Regions from separate parts of the Shewanella sp. 10N.286.52.C2 genome, predicted to be linked through region 2. Evidence: predicted binding sites of a transcription regulator. Region 2 holds the regulator's gene; the other holds the start of a gene.
The links. The regulator MetJ, encoded in region 2, represses methionine synthesis genes. The targets are predictions, from matches to a motif close to TAGACGTCTAGACGTCTA.
Positions count from the first base shown of each region.

Region 1 (15,403 bases), on a different contig from region 2:
TTCCCCCAGTATTTAACATTAAAGCATTTGCAAAACTAAAAAACCTTTAACCGTTTAGCAGCAAGCAGGATTGAGCTTGGAATTAAGTATAGTAAACATTAGTAAAACTCGCGTAATGCCAAAGTTGTCAGTTGAGGTAGCAGCTGCATTGGCTATTAAAAGTTAATCGAGTCATCCAAGAAGTGTAAAAAGCTGTTGTGATGGTGTTTTATTCAATTTTGCGACTGAGTTAGCTTGCTTGCAAAAGGCCTTTTCACATACAATGCGTATTCATGCCACTTATGACTCAGACTCCTGTAATGTCTGATGTTCGGTGGCATTTCTTTTATATATTAATTACCAAGTGGCCCTACGTGTGGGTCACCACTGGATAAGGAAATGAAATGCCTATTATTACTTTGCCTGATGGCAGCAAACGTGAGTTTGCCGATTCTGTTTCTACTTTAGATGTCGCTGCCGACATCGGTCCTGGTTTAGCTAAAGCGTGTATTGCTGGTCGTGTGAACGGTGAACTCGTTGATGCTTGTGATTTAATTACCACAGATTCAGAACTTTCAATCATTACGGCTAAAAATGAAGAGGGTGTTGAAATCCTTCGCCATTCTTGTGCGCACTTATTAGGTCATGCTATTAAGCAAATGTGGCCTGAAACTAAAATGGCAATCGGTCCAGTTATTGATAATGGCTTTTACTACGATATCGATTTAGATCACAAGCTTACTCAAGAAGATATCGATGCGTTAGAAAAACGTATGCAAGCATTAGCTAAAACAAATTATAGCGTTGTTAAGAAAGTGGTTTCTTGGCAAGAAGCCCGTGATACGTTCGAAGCTCGTGGTGAAGAATACAAAATTGCAATCTTAGATGAAAATATCAGCAAAGATGCAACCCCAGCGCTTTACCATCACGAAGAATATATTGATATGTGTCGTGGACCTCATGTACCTAACATGAAGTTCTGTCAAAACTTTAAGTTAATGAGTGTTGCTGGTGCATACTGGCGCGGTAACTCTGACAATAAAATGCTACAACGTGTTTACGGTACTGCTTGGGCAGACAAAAAAGCTCTTAAAGTACATTTAAACCGTCTTGAAGAAGCGGCTAAACGTGACCACCGTAAAATTGGTAAACAGTTAGACCTTTATCATATGCAAGAAGAAGCGCCAGGAATGGTGTTTTGGCACAATGATGGTTGGAGCTTATATTTAGAGCTTGAGAAGTTTATTCGTCAAAAACTAGGGCAATACACTTACCAAGAAGTTAAAGGTCCATTAATGATGGATCGTAACTTGTGGGAACGCTCTGGCCATTGGGACAAATACGCTGATGCGATGTTCACAACGAACAGTGAAAACCGTGAATATGCGATTAAGCCTATGAACTGTCCGGGACACGTACAGATCTTTAACCAAGGGTTGAAGTCTTACCGTGATTTGCCATTAAAAATGGCTGAGTTTGGTTGTTGTCATCGTAACGAACCATCAGGTTCTTTACATGGCCTAATGCGCGTTCGTGGCTTTACTCAAGATGACGCACACGTATTCTGTACCGATGACCAAGTTCAAGAACAAGTCAGTGAATGTATTCAAATGGTGTATGACACATACGGTACGTTTGGATTTGAAAATATCGTCGTTAAATTATCAACTCGTCCAGAAAAACGTATTGGTGATGACGATATGTGGGATCGTGCTGAAGAAGCATTAAAGAAAGCACTTAAGGCTAATGATATCGAATTTGATATTTTACCTGGTGAAGGTGCGTTCTATGGCCCAAAAATCGAATTTACTTTGCATGATTGCTTAGATCGTGCGTGGCAATGTGGTACAGTGCAACTTGATTATGCGTTACCTTCTCGTTTAGGTGCTACCTATGTTGCTGAAGATAACACTCGTCAAACACCGGTTATGATTCACAGAGCTATTTTAGGCTCACTTGAGCGCTTCCTCGGTATTCTAATTGAAGAGTACGCAGGTAAATTCCCGACATGGCTTGCACCAGTGCAAGTAATTGTTATGAATATTACTGATAAACAGTCTGATTATGTAGATGAAATTGTTAAAACTTTCAAAGAAAGTGGTATTCGTGCATCTAAAGACTTGAGGAATGAGAAAATAGGCTTTAAAATACGTGAACATACGTTAAAGCGTGTACCTTATTTATTGGTCGTTGGTGATCAAGAGATAGAAAATAAGGAAGTTGCGGTACGAACGCGTGACGGTATCGATTTAGGCAAGATTAAAATCAATGATTTTATTGCCAAGATACAAAAACAAATTTCGAACCGTAGTCTAATTTTGTTGGAGGAATAGGTCATAAAGATCAAGAGAGCAGCAGGGCGACAGCCAGCCCCTAATCGTATTAACGAAGAAATCACTGGCGTACCAGAAGTTCGTCTATCGGATATCGAAGGCGAATCTGTTGGAATCGTAAGTATTTCACAGGCTCAAGAATTAGCTGATGAAGCAGGTGTAGACCTGGTTGAAATTAGTCCTAACGCTGAGCCTCCGGTCTGTCGCATTATGGACTACGGTAAGTTCCTTTTTGATAAAGCGAAAGCTCAAAAAGAACAAAAGAAGAAGCAGAAACAGGTCCAGCTGAAGGAAATTAAATTCCGTCCTGGCACTGATGAAAACGACTATCAGGTAAAACTACGCAACCTGATTCGTTTTCTAGAAGATGGGGACAAAGCGAAAATTACGCTGCGTTTCCGTGGTCGCGAAATGGCACACCAAAGCTTAGGTATGGATCTTTTGAACCGTATCAAAGCAGATTTGGAAACATATGCTGTTGTTGAATCTTTCCCGAAAATGGAAGGTCGACAAGCAGTTATGGTCCTAGCACCTAAAAAGAAATAGTAGGGCAACCAATTAAAAAGTAGCAAAATCCTTTTTGAGGGTTTTGCTCGCCTTACGTTTTATTAATGTCCCAATGCGGAGTTTTAGCAATGCCTAAAATGAAAACAGATAAGGGTGTCCAAAAACGCTTCAGAAAAACCGCTAATGGTTTCAAGCGCAAACAGGCACACTTACGTCATATTTTGACAAAGAAGAGCACTAAGCGTAAACGTCACTTACGTGCTAAATGTTTAGTAGCTAAGTCTGATGTGCCAGCAATTGCACGTCAACTACCATACGCTTAATTAAAGGAGATATGAACAATGCCTAGAGTTAAGCGTGGTGTAACCGCTCGTGCTCGTCACAAGAAAGTACTTAAATTAGCCAAAGGTTATTACGGAGCTCGCTCTCGTACTTTCCGTGTTGCTGTTCAAGCAGTAACTAAAGCTGGTCAATATGCTTACCGTGACCGTCGTCAAAAGAAACGTCAATTCCGTCAACTTTGGATTGCACGTATCAATGCGGCATCTCGTCAAAATGGTCTTTCTTATAGCCGTTTCATTAACGGTCTTAAAAAAGCTTCGATCGAAATCGATCGTAAAATTTTGGCTGACATCGCTGTATTCGACAAAGTTGTTTTCACAATTTTAGTTGAAAAAGCAAAAGAAGCTTTAGCTAAGTAATTAGTTATTATTCTTTAAAAAAGGAACCTTAGGGTTCCTTTTTTTATATCTAAAATTTAGAATCTTGCCATTGTGTTTGACTTATTGGAAGTAGGTGTTATGAAAACCCAGTTAGCAACAGACAGATTATCAATTGCTATTATGACGCTTGATGATGCCGATTTACTTTACGCTCTAGACCAAAATCCCGATGTGATGAAATATATAAACGGCGGAAAACCTACCTCAAAATCTGATATAGAACATATTTCTATACCACGTTTGGCAAGTTATTTAACGCCATCCAAAGGGTGGGGCTTTTGGAAGGTGTTTGAAAAGCGAGAACTAGATACTGTTGATCGTCGTGATAACTTTGTTGGTTGGATATTGATTAGGCCCATGGGCTTTTTCAGTGAGACCCCTGAATTTAATAATCTTGAAATTGGTTGGCGATTCAAACAATCAGCTTGGGGGAAAGGTTATGCGACAGAAAGCGCCAAAGCAGTGATTAAATTATTGGTAGAGGAACAACCAATTATTGAACGTTTTACAGCAATAGCGGATAAGGATAATTTAGGTTCAATTAAAATTATGAAGAAAATAGGAATGGAATTTATCTGTCAGCAGTTTCATTCAGATGTTAATGGCAAAACTGAAGTTGTAATATACAGTTTGAAAGTTAACCATTAAAAAAATGAGTAATGTGCAGTAATAGTGTTAAACAAAAACTGGTCAACTGTATAAACAACAGCCTTCACCTGTGTTATTCACATCGATAAAATACCAACAATAAAAAAGCCATCACAATAATGGATGGCTTGTCGCTACTAGCTCACTATGTGTAAACTAGTAGATTACAAAGTGACGATTCTACTTTTGTGCGTCTAAGTAACGCTCGGCATCTAACGCAGCCATACAACCTGATCCTGCTGAAGTAATAGCTTGACGATAATGTTGATCCATTACGTCACCACAAGCATAAATGCCTTCAACACTTGTCTGAGTTGCGTTACCTTGAAGGCCACTGTTGACGGTAATGTAACCGTAGTTCATATCAAGTTGACCGTCAAAAATACCGGTGTTTGGGCTATGACCAATCGCAATGAAAACGCCAGCAACCTCTAAATCTGAAATTGACTCATCTTTAGTGCTTTTCATTTTAAGACCGGTAACACCCATGTTGTCACCGACGACTTCATCAAGAGTTTGATCTAAGTGTAGGATGATATTGCCATTAGCAACTTTATCCATCAGACGGTTGATCAGGATCTTTTCTGATCGGAAAGAATCACGACGGTGGATTAAATGCACCTCAGAAGCAATATTACTTAAATAAAGCGCTTCTTCAACAGCAGTGTTACCACCACCAACTACAGCCACTTTTTGGTTACGATAAAAGAAACCATCACAGGTAGCACAGGCTGATACACCACGGCCCATAAATGCTTCTTCAGATGGAAGGCCTAAATATTTGGCAGATGCACCAGTTGCAATGATTAATGCGTCACAAGTAAACTCACCATTGTCTCCTTTTAATCGGTAAGGGCGCTGGCTAAAATCAACTTCATTAATATGATCAAAGATAATTTCAGTATCAAACTTTTCAGCATGTTCTTGCATTCTTGCCATTAATGCTGGACCGGTTAAGCCATTAGCATCGCCTGGCCAGTTTTCAACTTCAGTAGTCGTAGTCAGTTGACCACCTTGTTGCATCCCAGTGATCATGACAGGCTTCAAATTTGCACGTGCTGCGTAAACTGCAGCAGTATAACCAGCAGGGCCAGAACCTAAAATTAACAGGTTAATATGACGAGCTTGACTCATTTTTTTATTTCTCCATTACATGCTTTAAGCAATTTGCATGGATTGTAGGGAATTTACAGGGTGGGGTAAAGTAGCGATTGCTCCAAGATATAGATTGAGGCAATCGATACCGTACACAAAAGACACCAAGGACTTATCGCATTAGACTTTTACATGCTAATAACTAATATGACAACTTGGTAAGCCATTCTTTTCTAGATAGTTTTGGTGGTATTCTTCCGCCGGATGAAAGGTTTGAACCGGTACAATTTCAGTTACAATTTGTCGTAATCCCCATTTACCACTTTGAATTAGCAACAATTTAGATTGCTCTGCTAATAATTTTTGTTCTTGGCTGTGGAAAAAAATAGTGCTTCGATATTGGCTGCCAATATCACCACCTTGCATATTTAGAGTGGTTGGATTGTGGTTTTGCCAAAAAACGGTCAACAACTCTTCATAGCTAACGATATGTTCGTCAAACTCAACCTGTACCACTTCTGCATGGCCCGTTACGCCCGCTTTCACTTGCTCGTAGGTCTGAAATTTGTCATTTCCCCCCATATAACCGCATTGTGCTGCAACTACACCATTTATTTGTTTAAAAAAATATTCAACGCCCCAAAAACAGCCTGCACCAAAAGTTGCTATAGTCATACGATACCCGTAAAGAAGTCTAGATGGCTAAAAGTATATTTATTCTAATAAATAATGCAAGCAAAGATTTACACTCTGTTAAATGTTACTTAACGTTAGCTTCCCCTAAATGTGATAGAATCCGACTACCGTTTGAAACCATTCAATATTTAAAGCCGCATCAAGGAGTCAGCGTGTTTCAACAATTAATGGATGACAAAGATTTTTTAGCATTTACGTTAACTAACATTAATAACAAGGTGCCAGAACAGCGCTTTGAATTGTCAAATAAAACAACAGTTACGATTTTAGATAACGGGATTATTTGTTTTAATCCAGCTCAAGGGTCGACTAAAGACATTGTTTTATCTTGTGCCATACATGGTAACGAAACAGCACCTATTGAAATCTGTAACGAACTCATAAATAATTTATTAAAAGAAACAATCGTTACAAAACAAAGAGTCCTGTTTATAATTGGCAATCCAGATTCCATACTCAGCCAAACACGCTTTGTAGAAGAGAATATGAATCGTTTGTTCAGTGGGGCACATTCTTCCGGTTTAGGTTTATCAAATAAAGAAAGAGTTAGAGCAAAAAAATTAGAGGAATATGTAGCTAATTTTTATCTTCAAAATAATAGCTCACAACGAATACATTACGACTTACACACCGCGATAAAGCCGTCTAAACATGAGAAATTTGCGATTTATCCTTACAGGCCTGGACGTAGCTTTAGTGCTGATCAAATTATGTTTTTAGCGGGTTGTGATGTTGACACCATTTTATTCCATCATGAACCTACCACTACTTTTAGCTATTATTCATCAGAACAATTCAAAGCCGATGCATTTACAGTCGAACTGGGTAAAGTGATGCCTTTTGGCGAGAATGATATGTTAAAATTTGCCAATACTAAAAAGATGCTTTTGCAGTTGATAACTCAACAACAAGTTGAACTAGCTCCTTTTGATAAAGACAAACTTCACTTATATAAAGTGTCTCGTTCCATTAACAAGCAGTTTGATGATTTCAAATTCACCTTTGATAAGACAACGGTAAATTTTTCTGGGTTCAAGCAAAATCATGTATTAGCAACGGAAGGTGACACTGAGATTAAGGTCATTTATCCATACGAAGCTATCGTTTTTCCTAATGAAAATGTACCTGTGGGCCAACGTACAGTATTATGTTTAGTGCCAGCACCTAATGAAGACATTCAATAAGTTGTAAAGCTAAATATACATTATATATGACAGGATATTCACTAAGTGGAATGAACATTAGTTGATAGTAAGTTTACGTTAACGTAATGTTCGTTCGCATATAATAAATTACGCTTTATTTTTAAGGCTACAAATAACAAGAGCACAATATGAGCAACGCAACACTGACTAATGAAACAGTGCATCGTGTCAGCTTCTTAGACAAAGCTTCATTGCACATTCCTATTTTAAAAATTCTACAAGCTGATGGCACAACTTACGAAAATGCCGTCATGCCCGTTATTGATAAAGCCTTGGCTGAACGTATACATGATACTTGTGTTTTTACCCGAGTATTAGATGAACGTATGTTAAGTGCTCAAAGGCAAGGTCGTATTAGTTTTTATATGACTTGTACTGGCGAAGAAGCCTCTATCATTGGCAGTACTGCTGCACTTGATGACGATGATGTCATATTGGCGCAATACCGAGAGCATGCATCACTTAGATATCGTGGTTTTACCACTGAACAATTTATGAATCAAATGTTCAGTAATGAAAAAGATTTAGGTAAAGGCAGACAGATGCCAATTCATTACGGTAGTAAAGAATTAAATTACCAGACAATTTCATCACCACTAGCGACTCAAATACCACAAGCTACCGGTGTTGCACATGCTTTTAAATTACAAGGCAAACGTAACGTTGCTATTTGTTATTTTGGCGAAGGTGCAGCATCAGAAGGTGACTTTCACGCAGGCCTAAATATGGCTGCAGTTTTAAAGTCACCAACGATCTTTTTCTGTCGTAACAATGGTTACGCGATTTCAACGCCAACTGAAGAGCAATTTGCAGGTAATGGCATTGCCAGTCGTGGTGTTGGTTATGGTATGCACACTATTCGTGTTGATGGTAACGATATGCTTGCGGTACTCGCAGCAACTCAACAAGCTCGAGCTCATGCGTTAGAACATAATGCGCCAGTACTCATCGAAGCGATGACGTACCGTTTAGGTGCACATTCATCTTCAGATGACCCATCGGGTTATCGTTCAAAAGAAGAAGAAGCTAAGTGGGAGCAACATGATCCTGTTAAGCGCTTTAAACTTTGGATGATCAATAAAGATTGGTTAAACGAAAAAGATGATGCTGCAGCTTATGAACAATACCGAGAAGAAGTACTTAATGCCGTTAAAGTGGCAGAAAAAGTGGCTTTACCGCATATCGACTTGTTAATCACAGATGTATTAGATAAACCAACACCTGCTTTAGAGAAACAATTAGCTGATTTAAAACAACATATTAAAAAATATCCTAAGTCGTATCCTAAAAGTGCAGGGAGAATTTAATCGTGGCTGAAATGAACATGTTACACGCCATTAATGATGCGTTATCAATTGCGATGACCGCGGATGAAAGAATGGTGGTATTTGGTGAAGATGTTGGACACTTTGGTGGTGTTTTTCGAGCGACATCTGGACTACAAGAAAAATTCGGCCGTGATCGTTGTTTCAATACACCGTTAACCGAGCAGGGTATTGCTGGCTTTGCTAATGGCTTAGCCTCAAATGGCATGACTGCTGTGGCAGAGATCCAATTCGCTGATTATATCTTCCCTGCATTTGACCAAATCGTTAATGAATCAGCAAAATTCAGATATCGCAGTGGTAATCAATTTGATGTTGGCGGACTGACTTTTAGAACCCCTTATGGTGGCGGTATTGCAGGCGGCCATTATCACTCGCAATCTCCAGAAGCGTACTTTACCCAAACGCCTGGTTTAAAAGTTGTCATTCCACGTAACCCAGAGCAAGCAAAAGGGCTGTTACTTGCTTCTATACGTGACCCTAATCCAATTATTTTCTTTGAGCCTAAGCGTCTTTATCGTGCTTCAGTTGGCGAAGTGCCCGCTGGCGATTATGAAATCGAACTAGGTAAAGCAGAAGTGGTTAAATCAGGAACTGATATCACATTACTAGGTTGGGGCGCGCAAATGGAGATCCTTGAAAAAGCAGCGCTTATGGCTGAAAAAGAGGGTATTTCATCTGAAATTATCGATTTGCGCACTCTGGCACCATGGGACATAGAAACCGTTGCTGCTTCAGTTAAGAAAACGGGTCGGTTATTAATAAACCATGAAGCGCCGTTAACAGGTGGCTTTGCTGGTGAAATTGCAGCAACAATTCAGCAGGAATGTTTCTTAAGCCTTGAATCACCCATTAGCCGAGTATGTGGTTTAGATACACCATACCCGCTTATTCTTGAAAAAGAATACATGCCAGATGAGCTTAAAACATTCGAAGCCATTAAAGCATCAGTTAATTTCTAGGAGCAAGATATGATTAAAGATTTTATTTTGCCGGATATTGGTGAAGGTGTTGTTGAATGTGAGCTTGTCGATTGGATGGTTAAAGAAGGCGACTTAGTCGTTGAAGATCAACCCATCGCTGATGTCATGACCGATAAAGCTTTAGTGCAAATTCCTGCACCACATGGTGGCGTAATTACTAAGCTGTATTATGCCAAAGGCGATATTGCTAAAGTACATGCACCACTTTATGCCGTAGATATGGATGCAACTGCTGCCGAACCTTTTGTCATTTCGACAGCGGCGGAAGTAAAAAATGATTCAAGCCATACACCTAGCAATGCCTCGATTCAAAATACGCCACAAGCCCCTGTTACAGGTAAAGCGATTGAAGAGTTTTTATTGCCAGATATTGGTGAAGGTATTGTAGAGTGTGAACTGGTTGAGTGGTTAGTCGAAGAAGGCGATAGCGTGGTTGAAGATCAACCTATTGCTGATGTGATGACAGACAAAGCTTTGGTTCAAATTCCAGCAATAAAAAATGGCACTATTGTTAAACTTCATTATCGAAAAGGCCAGCTTGCAAAAGTACATGAACCTTTATTTGCCATCGAAGTTGAATCTACCTCAGTAGCAAATACCCTTGTAGATGATGCTCCAGCAACCCAAGTGGCTTTAGATGTTTCACCTGAGCCTGTTATACAAGGCAAAGCATTAGCCAGTCCTGCAGTGCGACGTTTAGCCCGCAGCTTAGATATCAATATTGCTGATGTGAAAGGAACAGGCAAAAGTGGCCGTGTCTATAAAGAAGATATTGAAAGCCACTTAACTGCAGCGACGCCTAAATCTACGACAGTTTCTACTCCTGTGGTCAATAACCAAGCCCCAGCAGTTACGCCAGCGACGACCGTGTCAAGCGCTACTGATAAAGTCGAACCTATCAAAGGTGTTAAAGCGGTTATGGCGAAAATGATGGTGGAGTCTGTTTCGACCATTCCGCATTTTACCTATTGTGAAGAGTTTGACTTAACAGATCTAGTTGCCTTGCGCGCCGAAATGAAGCAACGCTACTCTACTGATGAAGTTAAGCTAACAATGATGCCATTTTTCATGAAAGCAATGTCGTTAGCCATCAATGAATTCCCTGTGCTGAATAGCCAGGTCAATTCCGAGTGTACTGAGCTGACGTATAAAGCTTCTCATAACATAGGTATGGCTGTTGATTCAAAAGTTGGTTTGTTAGTACCTAATGTAAAAGACGTGCAAAACAAATCTATTCTAGAAGTTGCTGCTGAAATTACTCGTTTAACCACTGCTGCTCGTAGTGGCCGCGTTTCACCTGCAGATCTTAAAGGTGGCACGATTTCTATTTCTAATATTGGTGCACTCGGTGGCACAGTGGCAACGCCAATCATCAATAAACCTGAAGTAGCCATTGTAGCGTTAGGTAAACTGCAAACTCTACCGCGCTTTAATGAAAACGGTGAAGTTGAAGCGCGTAAAATAATGCAAGTTAGTTGGTCTGGCGATCATCGCGTAATTGATGGTGGCACCATTGCCCGTTTTTGTAATTTATGGAAGCTCTATCTGGAACAACCTCAAGAGATGTTATTAGCCATGCGCTAATTACTTCACCTTCAAAATAGGTTACCCAGTTACACGAAAGGACGCGAAAGCGTCCTTTAATTTTATGGGCCGATTTTGTATAATACTCAAACGTTGTAACTTCTCGGAATCAAAATGATCACTTCGGCACCGAATATCGCTTCAATCGAATATCCTTTTCCCGCAAAACCCGCTGTATTAAATGAAGCCGAAAAGGCTGATTATAAACAAAAAATTAAACAGCTTTTAAAAGAACAAAATGCGGTTCTTGTTGCACATTACTATACTGATCCTGAAATTCAAGCCTTAGCAGAAGAGACAGGTGGATGCGTATCTGATTCTTTAGAAATGGCACGCTTTGGTCGTGATCATCCTGCTAAAACGTTAATTGTTGCTGGCGTTAAATTTATGGGCGAAACGGCTAAAATTCTTAGCCCTGAAAAAACCATTCTAATGCCTACTTTAGATGCCACCTGTTCACTTGATATTGGTTGTCCTATTGAGCAGTTTTCGGCATTTTGCGATGCTCATCCAGATCATACCGTTGTGGTCTACGCTAACACCTCTGCCGCTGTTAAAGCGCGTGCAGATTGGGTTGTTACATCAAGTATCGCCCTTGAAATCGTTGAACACTTAGATAGTGAAGGTAAGAAAATCATCTGGGGCCCAGATAGACATTTAGGCAGTTATATCGCTAAAGAAACTGGCGCCGATATGCTGATGTGGCAAGGTGATTGTATTGTTCATGACGAATTTAAAGCAAAAGCCTTACGTGAATTAAAAATACAATATCCAGATGCTGCTGTGCTAGTTCACCCAGAATCACCAGCAAATGTGGTAGCGTTAGCTGATGCTGTAGGTTCAACTAGTCAGTTAATTAAAGCTGCACAAACTATGGACAATCAGCAATTCATTGTAGCAACCGATCGCGGCATTTTTTATAAAATGCAACAAGCTGCACCGGGTAAGACACTTATTGAAGCGCCAACAGGCGGTAATGGCGCCACTTGTAAAAGCTGTGCCCATTGTCCTTGGATGGCTATGAATGGTCTTCAAGCGATTGAAGCATCGCTCAGTAGTGTCGATAAAACAACCCATGAAGTGTTTGTTGATGACGCTTTACGTGATGATGCGTTAGTGCCACTTAGTAGAATGCTAAATTTTGCTCAAACCCTTAATATGAAAGTAAAAGGCAACGCCTAATTAAGTTTGTAAGATTTAGCTTAGTATTACTAAGCTAAATGACAGACAATAAAAAGCCCTGCAATTGCAGGGCTTTTTCATATTAGTCAAATGACTGCTATGAATTATTTAGCTGTCATTAATGCAACAGTATTATCTAACATGCGGTTACTGAAACCCCATTCGTTATCATACCAAGCCATTACTTTGACAAGTCGACCATTAACACGTGTTTGAGTCGCGTCAAAGTTAGAAGAAAATGCATTATGGTTGAAGTCGATAGAGACTAAAGGTTCAACATTAATAGCAAGCGCTTCATTCAATGGTGAAGTTTTTGCTGCATCTGCCACTATCTGGTTAATTTCTTCAACTGTGGTGTCACGAGACGCTTGGAAAGTGAGATCTACAAGAGATACGTTGACTGTCGGTACACGTACAGCTAAACCGTCAAACTTACCTTGAAGCTCAGGAACCACTAAACCTACAGCAGCAGCTGCCCCAGTTTGAGTTGGGATCATAGACATTGCTGCTGCACGAGCACGACGTAAATCAGTGTGGTAAACATCTGATAAGCGTTGATCATTGGTGTAAGCATGAATAGTAGTCATTAAACCTGATTCAATACCAACAGAGTCATTCAACGGTTTCGCAAAAGGCGCTAAACAGTTGGTTGTACATGAAGCATTTGAAATCACAGTCATGTCAGCAGTTAGTACGTCATTGTTTACGCCATAAACAACTGTAGCGTCAACATTTTTACCTGGTGCTGAAATAATAACTTTCTTCGCGCCCGCTGTTAAATGTGGCTGTACCGCTTCTTTAGAAGTGAAAATACCAGTACATTCATACACAACATCAACATTCAACTCTGCCCAAGGTAATTTAGAAGGGTCACGTTCTTGGAAAGTTAGGATTTTATCGCCATTAACGTAGATGGCTTCATCATCATGATCAACTTTAGCATTAAAACGACCATGAACTGAATCATACTTGGTAAGGTGAGCATTAATTGAAGCATCACCTAAATCGTTGAGTGCAACGATTTCAATTGGGTAATCCTTTTCGCTTTCATAAAGCGCACGTAAAACATTTCTACCGATACGGCCATAGCCGTTAATTGCTACACGGATAGTCATTGCATATCCCTCAAGTGATTATAAAATCTGTTTCGTAAATCATGTGGTAGTAAAATTACCAAATTAACGATTTTCGTCAAGTAAAAAAGCCGAAAAATGGCAATTTAAGCGTCAAATGTCTGTATTTTATTTACAGAATTCAATATATCACACACTTTTTGTGTTTTTTTGTAAGTCGTCAACAAATAAGTGAAAAATATAATGTGTTCATTGTAGTTAATAACGCGCTAGTTTTTTAATCAATTCGCGTTTTAAATTGGCTGATATCGAATTGACCTAAGGAAAGTTGATTAACTAACATTTGCGCATCGAGGTCTAATTGGGCTGCCAAGGTTTTATTATTGCCAATTAAGGCTAAAAGCCTCTGCTCAGAAGCCACATAATCACTCATCAACAAATTGACTTTGGTAAACAAGTATTCATTTTGTGAATTTTGTTCACGTCGATAAATGCTCGCTAAACCTAAAAGCCAGTCTGGATCCAAAGTTTCTGCGTTTGAGTTAGCTAAAAGTGATAAATACAGTGCTTTTGATTGGCTGGTATTTATTTTTAAATAATAACTGGCAATGTGGGACAACATGAAAACTTCATTAACTTCACCAGATTGTTCTGCGGCGATGACAGCATCTCGTGAATCACCATCATTAAAAGTGGTCCAGCGGTAGTAAGCCAAATAAAGATCTGGGTTATCTTGAGTAGATTCTCTTAGTTGGGCTAAGTTTTGGGTACTAATAGCATAAGCACGTTCTCGATCTTCAGTACGGTGAGTATTAATAACATGTTTAACCCCGGCAGCAAGTTCGATACATTTACTATAAGACTCAAGCTTGATGAGTTGCTCATAGAGTAACTTTCCTGAAGGGGTTTCTATCTGCTTTAATTGGTAACGACTGCGAATTAAGTCGCCTTTTTCTACTAAACACCAACTATCTTGGTGTAAATCGGCACAAAGTTCAGGATTTTTTTTACATATGGCGGCACTATTTCGACCAACATCACAACCGAAAAGGCCGAATAATGCAGCGAATAAAGAAAATGATGTAATTATTACTAAACTTTTGTTCAAAACTGGCTCCGTATGGTGATTTTTTCTAATAAAATTACAGGTTTAGTAAAAATTTCTTACTGGTGAAATGCGTCAAATTTCATTACAATGACGGCGACTAATAAGGGATAACCCTACAATAATCTGATTATTGGTCTTTTCTTTCTGTTACTCAATTCTTTCTGCGACAAAGCCGAAATATGAGATAAAGGATCTTTTTAATGAGCGCTGATAAACACCTACAAAGTTGGCAAGAACGTTTCGAAATGGCTGAGGCTATGCAGCCTTTACTTGGGAAATTATACCGTAATCAAGGCGTTGAAGTCTTAATTTTTGGTAAACCACTTTTAAACGCATCAACAATAGAAATTATTAAAGCGCATCGCTTAGTTCGTCGTCACATTGGCGATAAGTTACGTTTACGCGAAAGTTTCCCATTTGTAGAAGCGTTAAGTAAGTTGTCAGTTAAGCATTGTAAAGTCGATATTGGCAAGCTTGCCATTAATTACTGGCGTGAACACTCTGATGCATCACAAATTCAATCTTATATGACTCACGCTTTAGAAGCGGGCATAAATTTTGGTGATGATGTTGCCGCTAAAGATGTCGTGCTATACGGTTTTGGTCGAATAGGGCGGTTATTAGCACGCCTGATGATCGAAAAAACCGGCCAAAGCAACAAATTATGTCTTCGTGCTATTGTACTTCGTGGTGGCAAGAAAGGCGATTTGGAAAAACGCGCCAGCTTATTACGTCGTGATTCGGTGCATGGTTCTTTCAATGGCTCAGTTGAAGTTGATGAAGAGAACAACGCATTAATCGCCAATGGTACTTACATTCAAATAATCTATGCTAATTCACCTGATGAAGTCGATTATACCCAATACGGTATAAATGATGCATTGGTTGTTGATAATACCGGTATTTGGAAAGATGAAGCTGGCCTTGGTTTGCACCTTAAGAGTAAAGGTGCCAGTAAGGTTC
Region 1 is NZ_MCTV01000039.1:147,541-162,943, forward strand. It holds gene thrS (threonine--tRNA ligase) at 384-2,312, shown strand; gene infC (translation initiation factor IF-3) at 2,316-2,858, shown strand; gene rpmI (50S ribosomal protein L35) at 2,948-3,142, shown strand; gene rplT (50S ribosomal protein L20) at 3,161-3,520, shown strand; gene BCU94_RS14465 (GNAT family N-acetyltransferase) at 3,620-4,189, shown strand; gene trxB (thioredoxin-disulfide reductase) at 4,370-5,323, opposite strand; gene msrA (peptide-methionine (S)-S-oxide reductase MsrA) at 5,480-5,959, opposite strand; gene astE (succinylglutamate desuccinylase) at 6,133-7,164, shown strand; gene BCU94_RS14485 (thiamine pyrophosphate-dependent dehydrogenase E1 component subunit alpha) at 7,314-8,492, shown strand; gene BCU94_RS14490 (transketolase C-terminal domain-containing protein) at 8,495-9,472, shown strand; gene BCU94_RS14495 (dihydrolipoyllysine-residue acetyltransferase) at 9,482-11,077, shown strand; gene nadA (quinolinate synthase NadA) at 11,192-12,259, shown strand; gene gap (type I glyceraldehyde-3-phosphate dehydrogenase) at 12,364-13,374, opposite strand; gene BCU94_RS14510 (DUF2989 domain-containing protein) at 13,610-14,440, opposite strand; gene BCU94_RS14515 (glyceraldehyde-3-phosphate dehydrogenase) at 14,641-15,403, shown strand, end outside.
Region 1: the regulator MetJ is predicted to act here: its motif matches at 5,972-5,989, upstream of msrA (peptide-methionine (S)-S-oxide reductase MsrA).

Region 2 (15,403 bases):
GCATGGGCGAACTGGCAGATTCAAGCTTGGTGGCCAGAAAGCTGATGGATATCGAAAACCGCACTTTAGTCGCCCCTGAATACTTAGCGAAATATGGTCAACCGCAGCATCCAAGCGAGCTTAATAATCACCTGTGTATTACTGGCTCGATCAGCCATTGGCGCTTTGGCCATAGGCAAGATGCTCAAGCTGTAGACGTTGCCATTAAGGGCGGTTTTAAGTGTAAAAATGGCCGCGCTATGAAAGCCAGCGCCTTAGCAGGAAATGGCATTGTGCGATTACCTTATTTATATTGCGCTAATGAAATTGCAGCGGGTCAATTAGTGAATGTGTTTAATGATTGGCATATTCCCGACACGCCTTTTTATATGCTTTACCATAAAGATAAATTCCAACCAGAAAGGCTGAAAAAATTTATTCAATTCACCATGGAAAATTTTAAGCGCTATCTACCTGATTCATAAAATAACATTTAAAAAACGGCTGATTAAATTCATCTATGCCGTAAAAGTCTAACGGGATTGAAGCCTATTTTTAATTTTTTCGACTATCTTTATTAGATAATTAAAAATGAAAATGGTGAATGATGAGATCCTTAGCGCTGCTATTGTTTTTACTGCTGTTTGCGATAAATACGCAAGCGGGTCAGCTTTATTTTGAAGCTCGCAGTGATAGCATGGGCGGTACAGGTGTAGCCTCATCTAGCCGTATCGGCGCAAGTTTTATTAATCCCGCTTTACTGGCTATTTACGCCCCAAAAACCAATGAGTTCTCCTTACTGTTACCGGTTGTGGCTGCTGAAGTGGATGATAGCGACAATATGCTTGATAAGTTTGACTCACTACAAGACAGTTTTGATGACTTAGAAACGGCCATAAACGGCAATGATACTGATGATATTGCTGGTTTTCGTGATGATTTAGTTATTAATTTAAATGCCCTCAACGGCACTAACGCCTCGGTATCAGCCGCAATTGGCGCAGCATTAGTATTGCCAACTCAAACCGTGCCAATGGCGCTATTTTACAAAAGTCATCTTGACGCTATGGGCGTTGCTGATATTGCTCAAGGTGATATTGATATGCTGACTAATCTCGATCCCGCCAACCCTCCTGCAGATCTCACTGACTTAGACTCTCAAGGCATTGTATTAGCCGCCGGAGTCACAGATTTTGGGGTGGCGTTAAGCTTTCCACTATCTATAGTTAACATGCCTGTAAAAGTTGGGATTTCACCTAAGTTTCAACGCATTGATACCTATCATTACAGTGCCAGTGCCAATAACTTTGATGTCGATGATTTTGATGATGATAAATATCGAAATGATGACAGCTTATTTAACCTTGATCTTGGGGTGGCTATTGAGCCAACAGAAAGCTTAACCTTAGGGCTGTCTGCTCGTAATTTATTCAGTAAAAAAATAACCACAGTTGAAGCTCAAGGACGGACATTTGAATACCAAATTGAGCCGTTAGTCACAGTGGGAGCTGCTTATGATTGGTCCAGAGTCACCTTAACCACGGATATTGATCTGGTGGAGCAAAGCCGTTTTAGCGAGTTTGATGCGGTGCAGTATTGGCGAGTGGGCGGTGAAGTTAAAGCCACTGACTGGCTGTTTTTACGCATGGGCTACCGCCATGACTTAAAAGATAATAGCGTAGATATTTACTCTTTCGGCACCGGCTTTGCCATCGGCCAAGCCTTTAAGCTGGATATGAGCGGCAGCTATGGTGATGATGCCATTGGCGCTGTGCTGCAAACTTCTTATCACTTTTAAGCGTTATCATTTTTAGCTGTCATCATTGTTGCATTTATATCTGCCACAAAAAGATGATCGACTAGCCTGCTGATAATTCAATTAACGACTTAAGGGTTAGCAATAATGCACTTAAGCTACATAACACCATAGTGGCGATGCGAGTCTTATTTTTATCAACCTTATTGGTTAGCTTTCCTGCGGCAATATTTCCGAGTATGACAGATGGCAATAGCATCAATGACAACCACAGATGCTTTTCTTCCACTAAGCCTGCAAGCATTAAAATAATCAGTGCGATCATTGAGCTGAAAACAAAAAAGATCGATAGCGCGGCTCTAAACTGCGGCGCATCTTTACCGGCTAATAAAATCGCTAATGGTGGCCCACCAATGGCGGCAATATTTCCAAATACCCCCGACAAGACACCTGCAATAAATAGCGAAAGCCGATTTACTGGCGCTGTGATCTTAAAAATACTCAGCAACACCGCAGCGCCGACAATAAAGGCAATGGCTAACCCCAGTACTGCTTGGGGGGCAAACAGTAATAAACCTGCGCCCATAAAGCCACCAGGTATTCGCCCCAGCAGCGCATATTGCAGCCCATTAAACTCCAGTTGAGTACGTTCACGCAATAAGGTCAATAAGGCGATGGAAAAACCCATCATAATCACAGGGGCTGGGACTAATTGTGGGTCGATGATATAGAGAAGTGGACTGGCAACAACCGCAAGCCCAAAACCGATAAGGCCTTGGGTTAATGCGCCTAGAAAAATGATAACCGATGCAAGCATCAAGGTCTGCGGATCGATAAATTCCATTGTCGACTCTTTAGGCGCAATACTGCAACTCACTCTCAGCTTGAGAGCTCGATGCGTTAAATGACGAGCAGTGTTTGATTAATTGAGCAGGCTTATGCTTTAGCGCAAGTACTTTAGCGCAAGTACTTTAGCGCAAGTACTTCAGCGCTAGTCGCTAGCTTGACTTAATCAAGATCTTCCCACTCAATTCCCATGGCATCCATCAAAGCTTTTGCTTCAGATGGGATGCTATCAGGCCCTTCTTTTGATAAGTCACCGTCATTTGGCAGTGGTTGTCCAGTGTAGGCATGCAAAAATGCTTCACACAGTAGTTCACTATTGGTTGCATGACGTAAGTTATTAACCTGGCGGCGGGTACGTTCATCAGTCAATACTTTTAAAACTTTTAAAGGTATGGATACCGTGATTTTTTTAACTTGTTCATTTTTTTTGCCATGTTCGGCATATGGGCTGATATAGTCGCCATTCCATTCAGTCATTAACTCACCTTTATACGATAGATTCGTGGCAGATTTTAACCGCTAAATAATAACAGTCAAATTATTGCGGTTATTCTATAACGAATGGAAATAGATTTCTTTATGTTTAGACGTCTAAACGGCTGATTTGTATTGACGATGTGACTTAGCTTAGGTACATTTAGCCATCTAGACATCTCTTTAGTGTGTATTCTTTAGGAGTTTACAATGAGCAAACATCGCGCAGCTACGCTAGCAGTACGCCAAGGTATCGAGTCAGATACCCAATACGGCGCTGTAGTCCCGCCGATTTATCTATCAACAAACTATTCTTTTGATGGCCATAAAAACCCTAGAGAGTTTGATTATAGTCGTTCAGGAAACCCGACGCGCTGCGTGTTAGGTGAAGCCATTGCCAAACTTGAACATGGCGCTACTGGGGTGGTTACTTGTACCGGTATGGCTGCGATTACCTTGGTCACTAGTTTATTAGGCCCCGATGATTTACTGATTGTGCCTCACGATTGTTATGGCGGTAGTTACCGTTTGTTCACAAATCTTGCCAACAAAGGCCAATTTAAATTACTGGTGATTGATCAAACAGATGAGCAAGCACTCAGTGATGCGATTGCTCAGAAACCTAAAATGGTGTGGTTAGAAACGCCGTCAAACCCATTATTACGTGTTGTTGATATCAAAGCTATTGCTGAGCAAAGCCATAAAGTCGATGCCTTAGTTGTGGTTGATAACACCTTTTTATCGCCAATTTTGCAACAGCCATTAGAGCTAGGCGCTGATATCGTCATGCATTCCACCACCAAATATATCAATGGTCATAGTGACGTTGTAGGTGGCGCTGTGGTGGCAAAAGACCCTGAACTGGGTGAGTTACTACACTGGTGGTCAAACACCTTAGGGCTAACAGGCTCGGCTTTTGATAGTTACCTAACCTTACGTGGCATTCGTACTTTAGCTGTACGTATTCGCGAGCATCAAAAAAATGCTGAGCAAGTTATTGACGTACTTCAGGCCAGCAATCTTGTCGAAAAAGTGTATTATCCAGGCTTAAAAGACCACCCAGGTCACGATATTGCAGCTAAGCAACAACAAGGCTTCGGCGCTATGTTAAGTTTCGAACTTAAAGGTGGTGAAGCAGAAGTGGTCGCCTTTTTAAATGCACTGTCTATTTTCAGTGTTGCTGAAAGCTTAGGCGGAGTGGAAAGCTTAGTTGCCGTACCTGCAACCATGACCCATAGAGCAATGGCGCCTGCAGCACGGTATGAAGCTGGCATTAAAGATACTTTACTGCGACTATCTGTCGGGATTGAAGATGCTGAAGACTTGGTTGCCGATATTGAAGTAGGCTTAGCTGCTGTCGCTGCGCTTTAAGTTAATCTCCCTTGGCTATATTCATGTAGTCAGGCTGGTATATGTTGTTTAAGGAGTGAAAAATGGCCCGCAGTCATTTACATAAATTTGGTGGTTCAAGTCTTGCTGATGCAGATTGCTATCGCCGCGTTGCCCATATTTTACTGACTCATGGCAACAGTGATGATTTAGTCGTTGTTTCAGCTGCGGGTAAAAGTACTAACTTTTTATATAAATTACTCTCCTTAAGAGAAAACGGTGACTTGTGGCAAGAAGAGCTACAAGTACTGGTGAGCTATCAGCAAAACCTGATTGAGCAACTTCTCTCAAACGAACAAGCGCGCGATTTACGTGAGCGCCTATCAACCGATAAATCGCAATTAGTCAGTTTATTGTCCCTTGAAGAGCGCAATGAATTTCAGCTCAATCATGTATTAAGCTTTGGTGAGCGTTGGTCAGCACGATTAATGGCAGCCTTATTAAGAGAGTCTGGCGTTGCTGCCGCGAATATTGATGCCTGCTCACTGCTGGTGGCTGATGAAGGGCCTGTGCCGAATATTCGTCTTGATGAGTCCCGCGAAAAAGTCCAAAAGCTGCTGGATGCTAATCCAAATACACGGTTAGTTATCACCGGCTTTATCTGCGCCAACAGTAAAGGGGATACATTATTACTTGGCCGCAATGGCTCAGATTACAGCGCCACCTTAATTGCCAGCTTAGCGGACATTGAACGAGTGACTATTTGGACCGATGTTGAAGGGGTATTTAACGCTGATCCGAATAAAATTAATGATGCCAAATTACTTGAAAGCATGTCACTTGCTGAAGCCGATCGTTTAGCTAAACTCGGCTCGCCAGTACTGCACAGCCGAACTTTACAGCCCTTATTTGATACTAATGTTAGTCTCGCGGTGCGCTCAAGTTACGCATCACATACTGACTTTACCCTTATTGCGCCCCAAAGTTCGTCAGCTAGCGCTCCAGTGGTTACCAGTTTAAATGAAGTGGTGCTGTTTCGCTTTAAGCAGCAAGCGCTAATTCAAACCACACTCAAATTACTTGAGCAAGCCGGTATTGCGCCGCTAGCATATTGGTGCTCTGCCCATCATAAAGTTGAACTGGCATTCACTGCTGAAAACCAAAAGCAGGTACAAGCGTTACTGGAGCTACATAGTCATGAGCTATTAATTAGCGATATCCATGCTCATACTGATTTAGGTTTAGTCGCTTTGGTTAGTGCTGATGCAGAGCACTACCGCCGCAGCTTTGCCCGATTATTAAGTCGCGATGCCAAACCCCTGTATCAAGATGGTTTGAGTTTAGTGACCTTAGTGCCTAAATCTCAGGTTAATTTACTCACCCAAAAAGTACACCGACGCTGCGCAGGCCCGCGATTGCGTATTGGGGTATTATTGCTTGGGGTCGGTAATATTGGTGAAGCCTGGATTGATTTATTTCAGCGCTCATCCACCATGCTTAACCGTGAACTAGAAGCCAATGTGCAACTTGTGGGTTTAGTGAGTTCAAAAGAGGCGCTCATTTGCCAGCAAGGAATAGATGCCAATAACTGGCAAGATGACTTTGATACCACAGCAACAACATGGGACTACCCTAGTTTATTTGAGCAGCTTGAGCTGCTCGACTGCGATGAGCTGGTGGCCTTGGATATCAGTGCTAGCGCCAGCTTAACCTTACAATACCCAGAGTTTTTCGCTCGAGGGATTCATATGGTGAGCGCCAATAAACTTGCAGGCTCAGGGCCGTTACCTTTTTACCGTGAGCTTAAGCAGCAGCTAAGTAACCGGCGTTTATTTTGGCGTTACAATGCCAGTTGCGGCGCTGGCTTACCAGTACAGCATGCCCTAAACGATTTACGCAATAGTGGCGACAATATCGAAGCTGTTGGCGGTATTTTTTCAGGTACTTTATGTTGGCTGTTTGAGCATTACGATGGGCAAAAATCTTTTTCTGAACTCGTGGTTGAAGCCCGCGGATTAGGCATTACAGAGCCAGATCCTCGAGATGATTTATCTGGCCGAGATATGCAGCGAAAGTTACTTATTCTGGCCCGTGAAATTGGCTTTGAGATTGAGCTTGATGCCATTGAATTAAATTCATTAGTGCCAGCTGAATTAGCCGACTTGTCGTTAGATGACTTTTTAGCGCGCATTGGCGAGTTAGATGAGTTTATGTTGCAGCAATATAGTGCAGCCTTTGAGCAAAATAAAGTCTTAAGGTATGTGGCATCTTTAGATAAAGTCGATGGCAAAATGCATGCTGAAGTAGGCATTCAATGGGTCGACTCGAACCATCCCTATGCCAGTTTAACCCCTGGAGATAATGTGTTTGTCATCCGCAGCACTTTTTATCAGGGCAATCCGTTAATTATTCGCGGCCCAGGTGCTGGCCGAGAAGTTACCGCAGCAGCTGTGCAGTCTGACTTAGTACAAATCTGTAAGGATTTACTGCAGGAGTGATCCTTAAGCGCGAGTTAAACGACGATTAACTTGGTTGAAAGATTAACTTTAAAGGCCTATTCCCTAACGGAATAGGCCTTTTTTATTGTCATAAAATAGCGCTAAAAGCATAAGCTCAGAGTTAACTTCACTCCCAGTCGATTTGCTGATGATTAATCGACAACGACCTTTTCATTATCAGTCTTTAGCCTGCAAATGTTCGCTGTCTGTTCTTTGGTAAGCGTATTTGGGTTACTTTTTCTTTGGTGGAGAGTATTCAATTAAGTCACATAAAGTGGATCTGATGGACTACATTTATTATTCCAGTAGCTAAACATCATCCAAGGAGAGGGCGGTATATGAAATTCCTTTTACAAGTCATCACGATAATAGCAATAGGGGCAAGTCGTAACTTGGCTATTGCCGATATTCCTGCTCAATCTCCCAAAGAGTTATTGCAAACCGTACCCACACAGGCGCAAGTTTGTTTAACTTGCCATGGTGTTAATGGTGAGGGTTTAGGTGTTATAGGGCCTAGGTTGGCGGGTTTATCCAGTGAGTATATCGCCTCGCAGCTGGTTAATTTTCAAATGGGTAATCGACAAAGTCCCACAATGTCGGCGATGGCTGCGACAGTACAAGGTGATGCTATCCAAGTCGTTGCTGATTTCTTTGCCGCTAAAACAGTAGCTGAGATCCCATTGCAATACCGCGGTGACAAGGTTGTGATAACTGATACGGCGGAAAAAATGGCTTATCAGGGAGATTGGGGCCGCGATATACCTGCCTGTACTAGCTGTCATGGACCTTCAGGCATTGGCGCAGCCAACTTCCCTCGACTTGCAGGCCAAGAACCTAGCTATTTAAAAAACCAACTATTGGCTTGGCAAAATGGTACTAGAAAAGGTGATGTCGATAATATGATGGCTAATATTGCCGCTAAGCTGACTGCTGATGAAATTGACGCATTGTCAGCGTACTTTTCAGCTTTAAAACCTCTGGTTCAAAATGCTGCTGCTCAACAGCCTTTGGCACAAAAATAAGGACATACCATGAAACTGTTTAATTATTTAGTCGCAGGTGTGTTTATCAGTTCAGTTAGCGCTGCAGAATTACCCGATAGGCAAGCTCAGATCCCCGCTATAGCAAAAGATCCCGCAGCGCAGTATCTGCAACCTAGCGATTTATCAGCTATTCCAGAGGGTGAGTTTGGCGACAAAGTACGTTTGGGCTATCAGATATTTGTTAATACTCAGCAATTAAGAGATAAATATGTCGGCAATGAGCTTAATTGCGTTAATTGTCATATGAACGCAGGTAATAAAGCCAATGCTTCACCGCTATGGGCTGCCTATATGGCTTATCCCGCTTATCGAAAGAAAAATGACAAAGTGAATAGCTACCAGGAACGGATTCAAGGTTGCTTTACTTATTCAATGAATGGTACAGCCCCCGCATCAGGCAGTAAGGAACTTGTGGCTATCTCAGCTTATTCTTATTGGCTAGCCATGAGCGGTTTACTGAATCAATTTAATCTCGATAGCAAAGTAGCAGAGTTGAGTGATGTAGAACTGGTAAAAGGTGGCAATAGAGAAGAGTTCCCAATTCCAGCTGCAGTGAAAGCTAAATGGGATCAAAAAGCCTTAACTTCACTTGCTGGCCGAGGTTTTCCCAAGTTAGAAGCGCCAGAACAAGCTTATTCAACTGAGCGAGGCGAAATAGTTTATCAAACCCATTGTCAGGCTTGTCATGGCGTTGATGGTCAAGGCATTAAAATGGCTAATGTGAGCGCTTTACCGCCATTATGGGGGCCGCAAAGCTACAACTGGGGCGCAGGGATGCATAGAGTGAACACTGCAGCTAATTTTATCTATGAGAATATGCCGCTGGGTAAAAGTATTCAGCTAACAGTGCAGCAGGCTTGGGATGTGGCAGCTTTTGTTAATGCCCATGAAAGGCCGCAAGATCCGCGTTTTAAAGGAGACCTGCCACAAACCCAAAAAAGTTATCATCAACATGATGGTTTTTATGGCAAGCAGCAGCTTGGTAATGTTTTAGGCGCCGAAGCTTATCCAAATTTTCCTGTTAATAAGTAGGACTTTAACCAGTTTCAAGCTTATGCTTTTAAGCTACAATCGTTAAGGCATAGCCTTATCTCATAAAGCATTTTATGGAAATTAAACCAGTTAACGAAACAAAGTGAACCAGATGAAAGATGTAGAAATATACTCACCAAACCAAGCAATTGAACCATTAGTATCTGAGGCACAAGACGCGATTTTTGAGCCATTAGCGTGCCCCGTTTGCCAGCAGGTTAATCAATGCGCGGTTAGTGCGGGTAAACCGATTGAAGACTGCTGGTGTTTAAGCGCTTCAGCTAAAGCTGTGATCAGTGACAAGCTGCGCACAGAGTTAAAGGGCAAAGCCTGCGTCTGTCAAAGCTGCTATCAAAAACTGTCCCAGTGAAGGCCTTAATGACTGCTTATTCAGGGTGTTTAGGCTAGGTTGTAATGGTTCAATAAGATTTAAGCGCTAATTTAGTTAGCGCTTTTTTTATAATTAAATTAATTTAATTGGCTGATAAAAAACTGTTATTTGCTGATTTGTTCGGTTTGAATCGTACCGATGTTTCCAATTTAGTGCCAATGAAGGTAATCTGAAATTCACGCACTGATGTATTAGTAGTGTGAACGCAGTAACCGTAAAAATAACGTTTAGTGATAACGATTAATAATAACTATAAATATTTAACTCATTATGAGGTTTTCAATGGAAGGATTAACGGCATTTATTAATGCAGTAAACAGCATCGTTTGGGGCGTACCCATGTTGGTGATGATTTTAGGAGTGGGATTATTTTTATCTATCGGATTAAAATTAATGCCAATCCTAAAATTAGGCACTGGTTTTAAACTGCTGTGGTTGGGTCGAGCAACCGACAGTGATAGCACTGATAAAGGTGAAATTAGTCCTTTTAATGCGCTAATGACATCGCTCTCAGCCACCATAGGAACAGGTAATATTGCTGGTGTGGCTACCGCTATTTTTATTGGTGGGCCAGGGGCATTATTTTGGATGTGGTGCACCGCATTAGTGGGTATGGCGACCAAATTTGCCGAAGCGGTATTGGCAGTTAAGTATCGTGAAAAAGACAGTAATGGCAATCACGTCGGTGGACCGATGTATTACATTAAAAATGGCTTAGGCAGCAAATGGGCCTGGTTAGGGACAGCGTTTGCGATACTGGGCTCTATTGCCGGTTTTGGGATCGGTAATACCGTGCAAACTAACTCAGTGGCAGATGCCATGAGTGCTAACTTTGGCGTGCCGAGCTGGGTTACTGGTTTAGTCTTAATGGTACTCGTCGGTGCAGTACTCATGGGCGGTATTAAACGTATTGCAGAAGTTGCTGGTAAACTCGTGCCGTTAATGACCCTGTTTTATATTGCCGCGGGTTTAGCTGTTTTAGTGGTATATGCAGACCAAATTCCTGCAGCATTTGAATTAATTATTCACAGTGCGTTTAACCCAGTTGCTGCTCAAGGCGGTTTTGCTGGCGCAGCTGTTTGGGCTGCGATTCGTTTTGGTGTCGCCCGTGGTGTGTTCTCCAATGAAGCGGGCTTAGGTAGTGCGCCCATTGCTCACGCTGCAGCGCAAACCAATGATCCGGTAAAGCAAGGCTTAGTGGCCATGCTAGGTACATTCATTGATACCATCATTGTGTGCTCTATTACCGGTTTAGCGATTATTGTTTCCGGTGCTTGGACATCAGGTGAGAACGGCGCCGCATTAACTTCATATGCATTTTCACATGCACTGCCCATGGGTAATTATATTGTGGCGGTAGCACTTGCTGTGTTTGCCTTCACGACTATTCTAGGGTGGAGTTTTTATAGTGAGAAGTGTGTTCAATACTTGCTTGGCGATAAAGCGGTAAAACCATTTCGTTTAATATGGACCCTTGTTGTACCCATAGGCGCCGTGAGTTCATTAGAGTTTATTTGGCTGTTGGCTGACACGCTTAATGCAATGATGGCCATTCCTAACTTAATTGCGCTAGTCCTATTAAGTCCTGTGGTCTTTGGTTTAACCCGAGAGTATTTTGCCAAGCAAAAAGCTAAGGCATTAGAGAGCTAATAACGCTGTTGATGAATGATGAAGGCATACACGGGGAGTGTATGCCTTTACTGAGAAGGAATATTATCGATGAAACTTTCAAACCAGATACTTCCATTGAGTTTTTTGCTTATGGCTTCATTAATCGTCGGTGGCTGTAATGGCATCTCTATAAGAACCAATGCTGATGAATATATTACTTACCAAGCTAAAGCTTCAACGGTTGAAATCTATCAGCCCAGTGAATTGTATAACCATGACAATGAACCGCTAGGTGAGGTGGTGACGACGTATTGCGCTAACAAACCTGAAGTAATAGAGGTTGGTGTCCCCAGTATCAGCATGCTGAAAAAAGAATTAAAAGTGCAAACCCAACAAAGGGGCGGTAATGCACTCATTATCACAGACTGCGGCAAAATGATTTACCCAGCCTGTTCAATTTATTTAGAGTGCAATGGTCTTGCATACTTATTAAAGTCTTAATCTTAAAGTGAAGCTTTAAGCTTATAAAAACTATTGGCCTGATGAGCCCGGACAAGGAACTGGGTTAAAAGAAGTCATCTTCCCCTAAGCTTTTTCGCAATTCAGCTTGTTCTAGATAATCATCTAAGCGGCGTTTAACCTGCCTTTTACGTTCAATAATTTCAGCGGAGCGTTGATTTTTTGGTGAAACCATTGCCTCGATTTCAGTATCATTTGGGATAGTCTCAGTAATATTAGCCATCACTTTATCCTCACATGGGTGGTACTCGTAAAGCATAATTAATGGCTTTACATAAACGGTAATCACAGCCTGAACGGCTTGAAACCGTGAGCACAATATTGCTACTTTATTGCTGAGCAATAATTTGCTAGGCAGCAGAAAAATAACCTCATAATTTGAATGTAGCAGCTAATAAAAAAAATGCGCACTTCTGTGGTGAGGATTTTGAGGCTCAGAGCAATAAAAAACGCCACCCTAAGGTGACGTTTTTTGATTTTTTAATAATTTAGATTAAATAGCTAACATCATTTAATACTTTTGATGGTTATAGATCGAAGCTATATGAGTAACCAAGAACAATTTTAGCATCATCATCTTCTAAATCAGTATCTGTTGCCATGAACGAGATAGTACCGAAATCAGTATCAGTGCTTAGTGATACGTTGTACTCAGAATAGCTATCAGTGCCGTACCAGCTGGTGATTACATCACCGTTTGAGTAACCATAATGGAAACCCAGTGACACTTTTTCAGTTAATGGGAAAGTCAGGTTAGCTTGAGCATACATCATATCTTTTGAATCTAATGGGCTTTCAGCAATATCATCACCGCCATTGACTGTGTAAGAGTATGCGACATCTAACCATTTCCACGCGAGACCAACTGTTACTTCACCAAAATCAACACTGCCCGGTGAATCTGGGTAAGCGTAATAAAGGTAGTTAATGTCGTAGCTTAAGTCTTCTGTAATGTCACCACCGAAACCGGCATACACATCAAGCTCATAAGAGGTGCCGTCACCAAAGTCTACATTTGATGCCCAACCACCGACATAGAAACCTGACTCATGGCCATAATCAATGCCCCCCTGAACCGCAGCACCACTAGTTTGTGACACACCACGCCAAATATAGTCTGACGTCGCGCCAATATTACCCGTGACTTCAGCTAAAGCTGTAGTGCTTAAAAGTAAACCTGTTGATAGCGCAATAGCTTGATACAGAGATTTTTTCATTTTCATTCCCTCAAAGTTTTATTATTCAATTAGCATCTTGCATAAAGTCGGGTCGACGCTAAATGTTGTTTTATCTGAGGTACGTGTTGCTAATGATGTGCCATGTTTATAAAGTTCAATTAATCAATAGCTTAAAAATTACTGCACATTTATGTTGCATTTATGTTGCCACTTAATGATGCGTAGTTGCACTTTAATTGTGCAGTTTAAGTGTTGTTTTTACTTATTTATGCAAAAAAAAGACATAAAAAAACCTCCAAAAAAGGAGGTTTTATCGTTTTAGCGGTTTTTAGTTAACACTATTTTTTAGCGTTTTACCTGCTTTAAACTTAGGTACTGTTGCTTCAGCAATTTGGATCTCTTGGCCGGTTTGTGGGTTACGACCTGTACGTGCAGCACGAACTGATGTTTCGAAAGAACCAAAACCTACGATAGAAATCTTGTCGCCGTTTTTCATGGCTTCAGTTACCGCTTCTTCAAAAGACTTTAGTGCACGACCCGCTTCAGCTTTTGTTAACTCAGCATTTTCTGCAATTTTTGCAATTAATTCACTTTTGTTCATGTTGTATTCTCTGCTTTCCATAGATGTATTTATTTAGAACTAGATTAACATGCCATAAGCCATAAGGCTTTGAAAGCATTTTATCTGATAAATGTGCTGCTATATTGCAAATAAGTAACTTTTTAGTGATCTAGTTAGCTTAAACTCGGCTGAGTGAATTAACTGCTTCTGCCGTTTTTATCAAGTTTATTGATTTGTTGCTGCTCATTTTGAACTTTGGCCTACAAAAATTTGTTAGCTATCAATCTTCTAACAGTTGATACAGGAGTTGCTTCACTAACTTAGGTTCAAAGGGTTTATCACATAGCGCATTAACACCTGCGCTTGATACGTTGCTTAGGTGGGTATCGTTAGCTTCTGATGACACCATCAAAATCGGCACATGAGACTGCTGGCTTTGGTGGCGTATATATTGGGTCAATGCCAGTCCATCAACACTTGGCATATTGTAATCGGTGATTACTAAATCAAACATTTGCTGTTGCATTAATTCGATAGCTTCAGCGCCATCAGTTGCCTCGCTTATCATCCGAATACCTAAATTAGTAATAGTTCGTTTGATAATGTTTCGCGCCATGCGGCTATCATCAACCACTAAAGTGCGAATATCCTGAACATCAAAATGGCTTAGGTCCAGTTCGTCATTACTGATTAAATCAATAGTGGAATTCAGTGCTGTGGCCAAATGATCGGCATCGAAAGGCTTAGGTAAAATCGCGACGGCTCCAGATTGCCTAAATATTTCCAGTTGCTCACGGCGACATTCACTGGATACCAACATAAATTGAATATCTTGATAGTCAGAGTTTTGTTTAATAAAACTGAGTAGTTCAGTCGCTTCACCGTCAGTAAAGTGTAAAGCGCTGACAATGAGATCTGGCGTGTGTCGAACAATAATCTCTTTAGCTTGAGCAAGATTAGCGGCGGTTTGTATGCTATGTACGCCTTCTTGTTGCAGGCGTGAAATAATTATTTTTCTCTGAACATCAGATGGTTCAACTAGCAAAATGGATAATTCACTGGGCGATAAATGGCTCATTATATAGCTTCTTATTATTCGATCTGAGTTTTATGGGCGCATGTTAACTTATGCTAAGGGATGAATATAGTCAGCAGGGCGCCTTTGTTAACTTTTGGGCTTCAAATAAATCGCTGTTTCTTTACAAAATGCCACCCAGTATTGAAACACCAGCAGTGAAAATAGTACCGCAGCAATGGCAGGAATAGGGATATTAAAGCCATTGAACACCACTTTTACATCTTCAGGAGTGATTTGATAGGCGATAATAGCAGTGGTAGACAGTGCTAATATCGCTAAGGTTTGAATGGCTAAATATACCTTTAAGGCAATGCTGGCCCAGTGTGTTCGCATTAATAAGCCAACCAACACAGGGATAACGCCGATACTGAATAAATCTATACTTTGAATGCTATAAGAGCGCCAAAGGGCCACAATAGACAGTAACACGTACAATGCAATTAATAGGGTTAATCTTAACGGTGGTTTATTCATAGTATTATTATCATTATTGGAACTATGTGAGTGGTCATGTGGTGTAGAATAGCGTGAGTAGAGATAGTTTGTGAAAACGTTTTTTAAGAAATTAGGATAAGTAATGACTGAGGCGGAATTTTGGTCTTTGGTGACCCGTAGCCATCCTGAGCAATCAGAGCAAGCGTGCCATGATCAATTAGTGGAAAAATTGTCGGCGCTCGATGATGCTGACTTAGCGGCTTTTGATAAGATATTTGGCCAACAAATGCGCCGCAGTTACCGCTGGGATATTTGGGGCGCAGCTTACATTGTTACTGGCTGTGATTCAGATTATGGCTTTGTGGAGTTTCGAGGGTTTATTTTATCCTTAGGTGAGACCTGGTATAACAAGATTATTGCTAACCCCGACTGTTTGGGCGAGCTTGAGTTATGGCCAACAAAAGATGACTATGCTTATCCCTTTATTGAAGATTATGATTTGATTGCCGGAAAAATCTATGAAGACCGCTGCGGTGAAGAGCTGCCTTTTGTACCCTCTGGTCAGCATACTCCTCAAGGTAAAAAGTTCAGTACCAAGAAAAAAGATCTCCGTAAAAACTATCCTTTATTAAGCCAGCGTTTTCCATTTTAAATATCGCTGAAAGTTAATTA
Region 2 is NZ_MCTV01000001.1:189,328-204,730, reverse strand. It holds gene BCU94_RS00830 (LysR family transcriptional regulator) at 1-464, shown strand, start outside; gene BCU94_RS00825 (conjugal transfer protein TraF) at 587-1,777, shown strand; gene BCU94_RS00820 (sulfite exporter TauE/SafE family protein) at 1,839-2,579, opposite strand; gene metJ (met regulon transcriptional regulator MetJ) at 2,744-3,058, opposite strand; gene metB (cystathionine gamma-synthase) at 3,266-4,426, shown strand; gene BCU94_RS00805 (bifunctional aspartate kinase/homoserine dehydrogenase II) at 4,489-6,882, shown strand; gene BCU94_RS00800 (c-type cytochrome) at 7,221-7,904, shown strand; gene BCU94_RS00795 (c-type cytochrome) at 7,914-8,957, shown strand; gene BCU94_RS00790 (cysteine-rich CWC family protein) at 9,070-9,327, shown strand; gene BCU94_RS00785 (sodium:alanine symporter family protein) at 9,631-10,998, shown strand; gene BCU94_RS00780 (hypothetical protein) at 11,068-11,460, shown strand; gene BCU94_RS19635 (hypothetical protein) at 11,525-11,701, opposite strand; gene BCU94_RS00775 (TorF family putative porin) at 12,006-12,695, opposite strand; gene BCU94_RS00770 (HU family DNA-binding protein) at 12,985-13,257, opposite strand; gene BCU94_RS00765 (response regulator) at 13,499-14,296, opposite strand; gene BCU94_RS00760 (hypothetical protein) at 14,384-14,770, opposite strand; gene BCU94_RS00755 (DUF4240 domain-containing protein) at 14,874-15,383, shown strand.